DNA from 2 places in the Cupriavidus sp. UME77 genome. Region 1 is predicted to be linked to the other one. Evidence: predicted binding sites of a transcription regulator. Region 1 holds the regulator's gene; the other holds the start of a gene.

Region 1 (3,816 bases):
GGGCTGCCTACAATAGGACCCGTTGACACGCACGCGGCACCCGCTTTCGCGGTGCAGCCCGCGTCGTTTCCTTGCCTGGATGTACACATGAACCCTCGTTTCCGGGCCGCCGCGGCGCGCGCCCTGCTCTGCGTGCTGGCCGCTGGCGGCACGCTGCCCGGCAGCGCCGGCGCGGCGCCGCCCTCGCCGTTCCCCGAAGACCCGGTGCGCGCCGCGGTCGAACAATTCCTTGAACGCCAGACTGCCGGCCTGCCCGGCAAGGCCACCATTCAGGTGGTGCCGCCTTCGGGCGGGCGCGCGCCGGATTGCCCGCTGCCCGAGCCGTTCCTGCCGCCGGGCGCGTCCCCCTGGGGCCGGGTCTCGGTCGGCGTGCGCTGCGCCGGCGAACGTCCCTGGACCCGCTACGTGCAAGCGCGCGTGTCGGTGGTGGCCGACTACTATGTGGCCGGGCGTAACCTGATGCCCGGCGAGGCCATCGATGCGGCCGATATGGAAGTCCGCCAAGGCGACCTGGCGTCGCTGCCGCGCGCGGTGGTGACGGATCCCGCACAGGTGACCGGCGCGGTGGCGGCCAACCGCATCGCCGCGGGTTCGCCAATGCGGATGGACCTACTGAAGAAGGCCATTGCCGTACGCCAGGGCCAGAACGTGACGGTGCTGGTGGAAGGCGATTCGTTCCAGCTCAGCAGCGAAGGCAAGGTCATGGCCGAGGCTGCGGTGGGCAACAACGTCCAGGTGCGGCTCAAGAGCGGTCAGGTGGTTAATGCGCTGGTGCGCAATGGCGACACGGTGGTGCTACAGCAATAGGAAATCGGGACGGCGACACCCGGAGTTGCGTACGCGTCTCATGAGCCGGCTCATGAGACAATATGGCGCGCTCCGGGGCCGGAAAAACGGCGCTGCGGCGTCGCAATTCGACCTAAAGTTTCGCCCGAAGCATCCGATAAGCCAAAGGTACCCAGCAAGGAATCATCGTGAAGATCAATCAGACCACCTCGTCGAGGCCGAGCGACGCCATCGACGGCGCCGTGCGCAGCGTGGCCGGCGCCCCCGGTTCGACGGCTGCTCCGGAGACGTCCAGCGTGCGCGTCAGCAGCCCCCTGTCGGCCCAGGTGCGCGAGATCGGCGCGCGCATGGTGGAAGACCATGACGACGATATCGACACCGCCAAGGTCGAAGAGATCCGCCAGGCTATTTCCGAAGGCCGCATCAAGATCGACCCAAGCAAGATCGCCGACGGCCTGCTCGCGTCCCTGCGCGAACTCAGCGGCGGCGCCTGACACCGCGGCTTGCTACGGGCCGCATCGCCAACCCCACCCTAAGATAGGCAAGCCATGAGCCAGTCCCTGATCCAGAATCTGCGCCGCGAAACCGAGCTCGCGCAGGAGTTCGCCACCGTACTAGGCGAAGAGAGAAGCCTGATCAAGGCCGGCGATTACCAGGCCCTTGCCGGGCTGCTGGAACGCAAGGTCGAACTGGCCGGATTGCTGAGTGCCCTGACGCGCACGCGCGAGGCACAAATGGGCGCCATGGGAATTCGCACCGGCGCGGGCGGCCAGCTGTTCGGGCGCCAGATCGATCCGTCGGTGGAAGCCGCATGGCGCACGCTGGTGTTTGCGGCACGCACTGCAAGCGACGCCAATGCGCTGAATGCCGCGGTTGTGGATGCGCATCTCGAGTTCACCGAGGAAGCGATCCTGGCGTTGCGGCAACGGGGTGACAACACGACGCTCTACGGGCGCGACGGGCGCACGCAGACCGGGCCGCAAGGGGTCAGCCTGGCCAGTGGTTGAATTTGGTAGTTCATGGCATCTCGTTCTTGCGAGTGCCCGTCCTCTCCCCCGGCCCCTCTCCCACAAGTGGGAGAGGGGAGCAAGCCAGCGGGAACAGAGGACGATTGGGATGGTGAAACTGCCTTTGACTTTAGGCTGTTGACGTTGAAGTTAAGCCGTTGAAGCTAAGACGTAGCAGCGAAGCAACCACAGCCCCCCTCACCGAAACCCAACCGTCACCTCATTGGCCTGCCCAATCAAGACCGGCGTCAACGCGCCCTTTCCCGGCACCTGAAAAGCAAACACAAAGCCTTTGGCGGCGTCATCCCCGCTAAACGCCTCGGTCAGCCCCTCAGCCCCCGACAGCAATACACATCGTTGCGCATTGCATAGGTAAGCCTGCAGTTCATTCGGCGGCGTACGCGAGAAGCTATAGCGCCACCGCACCGTCGTGATCGCGCCCTGCGCCTGCGGCAAATAACCGGTCGGTGAAATCGGGACGGAAACGGTGCGCAAGCCTCTGCTGTACAGCGCGGGCCCGTTCACCGAAGCCGACCAGCTATGCAGCGCCTGCCCGCCAGGCGCTGCCAGTGCCGGGCAGCACGCCACGGCCAGCGCCGCCGCGGCGAAGCGCTTGGGCCAGCCGCTCACAGCAATCCGCGCAACTGCGAACGCAGCCGTGTAATCGCCTGGCTACGGATCTGGCACACGCGCGACTCGGTGACTTCCAGCACCGCGCCGATTTCCCGCAGGTTCAGCTCCTGGTCATAGCACAGCGACAGCACCAGCTTCTCCCGCTCGGGCAGACGCTCGATGGCGCGGATCAGCGCTTCGCGCATACCGCTCTCCATCAGCACAGTGAGGGGGTTGCCGTCATCGCTCACGCTCAGGTGCCGGTCCAGGAAGTCTTCTTCGCCGGAGCGCTCGAAGTCTTCATAGTGCAGCAACTGGCAGCCATAGACCTCGTTGAGCAGCGTCTGGTATTCGTCGAGCGGCAGCTCCAACTCCTGCGCCACTTCGGAATCGAGCGGCGCACGGCCCAGCGTTTGCTCCAGGCCGCGCACGGTGCGCTCGATCCGCCGCGTGAACTGGCGCAGGCTGCGCGACTGCCAGTCGTTGGCGCGCACCTCGTCGAGCATGGCGCCGCGAATGCGCTGGCTGGCGTAGGTCTCGAAACGCGCACCGTGGGTGTCTTCATAGCGCTTGGCGGCGTCAAGCAGGCCAATCATGCCGGCCTGGATCAGGTCATCGAGCTGCACGCTGGCCGGCAGCTTGGCCGCCAGTTGCAAGGCGATGCGACGCACCAGCGACGCATGCGCCGTCACGGTATCAGTCTGTTCGAGCTTTCCCTGAATCGTATACATGGTGGAATTCTCGTGAGTCCTAGCTTGCAGGGCCCGGCGCTTAAGCCAGGGCCGTGGCCGTCGGCGCCATCGGCGCCGACAGGGTTGAACGGGGATCGGTGGACATTGGCCAACTGGCAATGCCCGTGGCAATTCGGCGTAATGCGGCAGTGGCGGGCGCGGCCGGGAAGGCCTCGACCACGCAACGGCCCAATGCGGTACTGCGCTCAACCAGCGGATCGTGCGGCAGGCTGCCTGCGGGACTGGCCTCAACGCCAAGGTACTGGCTGGCGGTACGGGCCAGGTTGCCCAGCACCGCACTGGCGGCGGCGTCTCCGGCGGCGGCATTGATCACCAGGTGGAAACGCCGGCAGGCGTAAAGGTGATTGAGCTGCTTGATGCAGGCGTATGCGGCCTTGATCGAGGCCGGCTCCGCGCGCAGCACCACCACGAGGTTGTGCGCCGCGCCAGCCATTTGCGACAAGCCGCCATCCGCATCGCGGCGGGCATCGCTGAGCACGGTGCGAAACGACTTGAGCAACTGCAGGTCGCCATTGGCCTGGGGGCTGCCCGGCAGCACGGCGATGGTGCCGGCAGGACGCTTGCCGAGCGCGGCATCGAGCATCACTGCGCCGCCCAGCACCGCGGCCAGGGTGCCTTCCGGCATGGCGCCGGCAAGCCGCGTGGCGCGGGCGCCGAAG
Region 2 (3,816 bases), on a different contig from region 1:
CACTCGTTGAACTCATGATGCGTACCTGTGGTTGATATGTACGGGGAGGGGCGCCCGATCAGGCGGTTTGGTGAATCAGCAGGCCCTGCAACTTATCAATGGCGCGGACAATGCGCAGGACTTCTTTTGTGGGGAACTGGCGAATCGTCTCGCCGGAGGCCTTGTCCACGACACTCGTGACCATTCTGTGCGTGGCTTTGTCGATGCTGACGCGGACCTCGAGCGGGGTGGCCTCCAGGGCCTCGTTGAGGCTCTTCAGCGCACTGTTCAGCCCGGCGCTGCCGGCCGCATGGGCGCCGTCGGCCGGCTTCGATTCCGCTGCCCCCGAACCCGGATCCGCCGGGCTTCTCGTCGCTCCGGTAGTACCAACGGACGATGCCGGCCCGACGGTGAGTGTGGCCGGCATTGGCAGTGGCGGTTCGGTCGAACTGATCATGATCTGTTCTCGCAGCGTTGGGTCTGTGCACAAAAGGCTTCGGTGGAAACGCTTTCAGAGCGGAGACCGCTCTGAAAACATTCCCGGCAGGACGGGCCCGGGTAGAACCCGTCCTGCTAGGAGGCAGCCGCCTGTTGCGAGAATTAACGCAGCAGCGACAGCACGCCTTGGTTCGACTGGTTGGCCTGGGCCAGCACAGACGTACCTGCTTGTTGCAGGATCTGGGCGCGCGACATGTTCGACACTTCGGTCGCGTAGTCAGCGTCCTGAATGCGCGAGCGCGAAGCCGACAGGTTCGTCACCGCCGAGCCCAGGTTGGTGATGGCCGAGTTGAAGCGGTTCTGAACGGCACCCAGGGAGCTGCGCAGCTTGTCGACCGTGGCCAGCGCCTTGTCGATCAGGGCCAGCGGGTTGGTGCTGCCCGAGCCGGTGAACTGGGCCGTTGCGGTGGTGGTGCCGGCGGTGCTCAGCTCGATTTGGGTGGCGTCCGTGACCGACGTGGTGGTCGAGCCGCCGTTGGCCTCTGCACCAGCCTGCGTACCAGCGGACAGCGCGTAGTTGTTGCCGCCTTGGGTGATGAAAGCGACTGCAGCGCCGCTGGTGTCGGCACCGACCTTGACCAGCTGGCCAGCCACCGTGTTGCCGGTGTTGCCGTTGGCGGCATCGCCGATCTTCACTTGCACCTTGTTCAGGGTGACGTTGCCGGTGGCGGCGTCGACCGAGGCAGCGTAGTTGTCGTTGCCGTACTTGACCACGTAGTTGCTGGTGGCGTTGCCGGCGGAGTTCAGCACGTTGTTCAGGGTCAGGGAGCTGGTGCTGACGGTCGAGCCGACGACGGCGGACAGGGCGTTGGCAGCCGAGGTCAGGTTGACCGAAACCGGTGCGGAGCCGGTGGCGGCTGCAACCGTGGTGACGGCGGCGCTGGTGCTCAGTGCGTTCTTGGCCACCGTGAAGCCGGTCATGCCCAGGGTCTTCGAGCTGATTTCTTGCAGGCCGATCGAGATGGTCTGGCCGTCTTGGGCGCCGACTTGCACGCTCAGCGGGGTGGCGGTGGACGACAGGACCTTGACGCCGTTGAAATCGGTTTGTTGCGAAGTGCGGTCGATTTCAGCCAGACGTTGCGTGATTTCGTCCTGGATCGATTGCAGGTCGCTTGCCGAGTTGCTGCCCGTTGCGGCTTGGACGGACAGGGTACGGATAGCTTGCAGGTTGTTGTTGACTTCGTTCAGCGCGCCTTCAGTGGTTTGCGCCAGCGAGATGCCGTCGTTGGAGTTGCGCTGTGCTTGCGTCAGGCCGTTGATGTTGGCGGTGAAGCGGTTGGCGATCGCCTGGCCGGCGGCGTCGTCCTTGGCGCTGTTGATACGCAGGCCCGACGACAGACGCTGGATCGCGCTGTTCAGCGACGATTGCGATGCGTTCAGGTTGTTCTGCGTCATCAGAGACAACGTGTTGGTATTGATGGTCATCGACATGGTACGACTCCTATTCTTTACAGTAGATTGTGCAATCCGGCTGCTGCCGCAACGTTGGCTGCCAGGCAATGCTGGGCGAGAAGTGCCACCGTTGTTTGGGTTATCGGTTGGTGCCGGAAAAGATTTAGAGTGATCTTTGCGATGGTTTGAAACTGAGTGACGGATTTGGCGCGAAACAAGCCCGGCCGGGCTAGCTGCGTGACCCCGGCAACGCCTAGCGGCGCTTGCGGGTACGCGGGGTATATAAGCTGACAAATTCCGGCGAGGTCTCCGCCCCGGGCACGCAGGCCGTGGCCTCGGGGGCGTGAGCCGGCGTGATCACGGCGATGGAGTGCTTGTAGACGATCTGCGGAAGCGGGTCCTGCGCAGACTCTGCCAGCAACACCATATAGTTGTCTGTCGCGATGATCACGCCGTGCAGCCGAACGCCGTTCGATAAATGCACGACGACAGGATTGCGACTTGCGCTGTGGGTGGAGAGCTGCAGGTGCTGCAGTTTCCGGCTCGGGCGATCGATCCTGGTTACCTTCTTGTTCACAACTTCTCCGGAAGAGCCCGCTCGGGTTCTGGCGGCTGGCGACGGTCCAATAACTGGGCCTGGGCAAATGGGGTGTGACAGCACGGCTGGGTGCCGGTTGTGGCACGGCCTGGGCTGGGCGAGGGATGAAACATCCGCTCTCGGTGCTGGCGCGGGACGGCGAGGCGGCATGGGCCGGGACCGGCCCTGGTTTGTGTCCAGGCGGTGGATCCGATGCTGCCCCGCAAGCTGTGGCGGGCGACGCCGCCAGAAGAGAAGGGAAATACTTCAGGGGCGAGGGTAACAAAATTTTTTGCAAATCTTGACGGTTGGGGGGCGCGTCTCGCGTAGAGGTTTTCCTCTAATAAAGCTATTGCAACACACTGCAAACCTATGAATTGATTGGCGCTGGTGTGGCAAGTCCCAACGCCACCCGCGCCCGCATTCCCTGTCTGGCATGGGTTTGCGGGCTGCAAGGTGGCCCTGGCCTGCTACTGCGATGCGTCCCATGCCGGGTATCCGCCACTTGAGTGGCATTTTCGGCACTTTTTCTATCAGAGATATCCCTGATAGAAATTGGATTTACACCTCATGTAAGCAGGTTTATATTCGCGTCAGGGCCTTTCGGCTCTAAAGCAGTCCTGGAAAGCCTACGAGCACCCCGCGCGTGGGCTTCTTTTTTTGTGCGCCCACTTTGTTTGTTGTGCGCCTTCGGCGACAAGCGCCGGTGGCAGCACTTCGAAGTGCATGGGTGACATTAGACGACAGGTTGCCGCTGGGCAATCGCTCGAATTGCCGGGCTTTTCCCCTCTATATTTCCTTTCAAATCCCCATTTTTGCGCTTCTTTTCGGAAGTCGCCGTTTAGCCCTCAAGCTTGCTCCTGTCCCTGCCGTTAAGCCCGCGATGCGGCGTCGCTCCGGAAATCTGTCCGGGGCGAGGATGAAGCGCGCGCGATAAGAGTAAAAGGAGCCGGGAAGATGCGTTGGTTGCGAAACTTTGGCATTGGGGTGCGCCTGACGGTAGCGTTTTCGCTCGTGGCGCTGCTGCTGATTGCCGTGGCCGTGCTGGGCATGATGTCCCTGCGCACCATGAACGAATCGATGCGCCTGACGGTGGAAGGGCGCCTGTTCAAGGTGCTGGAGATCGAGCGTGTCAAGCAAGATGCGCTGCGCACCGGCATCCTGGTGCGCGATGCCACGCTGAATGAGGATCCGGTTGCCGTGCGGCGCAACGCCGAGCGTATCGGCGCGCTGCGCCAGGACATGCGCGGCACGCTGGATGAACTGGGGAAATGGCTTTCCAGGTCCGCCAAGCCTGAGATCCAGGAAACCTATCGTGCCCTGGTCGAGGCACGCAATGCTTACGACACCCAGCTCGACACGGTGCTGCG

Evidence for each region. Region 1 encodes FliA, which starts transcription of late flagellar genes. Its sites were predicted from a motif close to CTAAAGTTTNNNNNNNNNNNGCCGNTA; they were not measured.
Region 2: the regulator FliA is predicted to act here: its motif matches at 2,010-2,036, upstream of A9975_RS14315 (FliC/FljB family flagellin).

What each region holds. Positions count from the first base shown of each region.
Region 1 is NZ_LZZU01000045.1:94,444-98,259, reverse strand. It holds gene flgA (flagellar basal body P-ring formation chaperone FlgA) at 88-807, shown strand; gene flgM (flagellar biosynthesis anti-sigma factor FlgM) at 975-1,280, shown strand; gene A9975_RS17570 (flagella synthesis protein FlgN) at 1,335-1,793, shown strand; gene A9975_RS17565 (flagellar protein FlhE) at 1,992-2,423, opposite strand; gene A9975_RS17560 (RNA polymerase sigma factor FliA) at 2,420-3,136, opposite strand; gene A9975_RS17555 (MinD/ParA family protein) at 3,177-3,816, opposite strand, start outside.
Region 2 is NZ_LZZU01000038.1:59,094-62,909, reverse strand. It holds gene fliD (flagellar filament capping protein FliD) at 1-16, opposite strand, end outside; gene A9975_RS14320 (flagellar protein FlaG) at 59-436, opposite strand; gene A9975_RS14315 (FliC/FljB family flagellin) at 580-1,908, opposite strand; gene A9975_RS14310 (RNA chaperone Hfq) at 2,123-2,446, opposite strand; gene A9975_RS14305 (methyl-accepting chemotaxis protein) at 3,404-3,816, shown strand, end outside.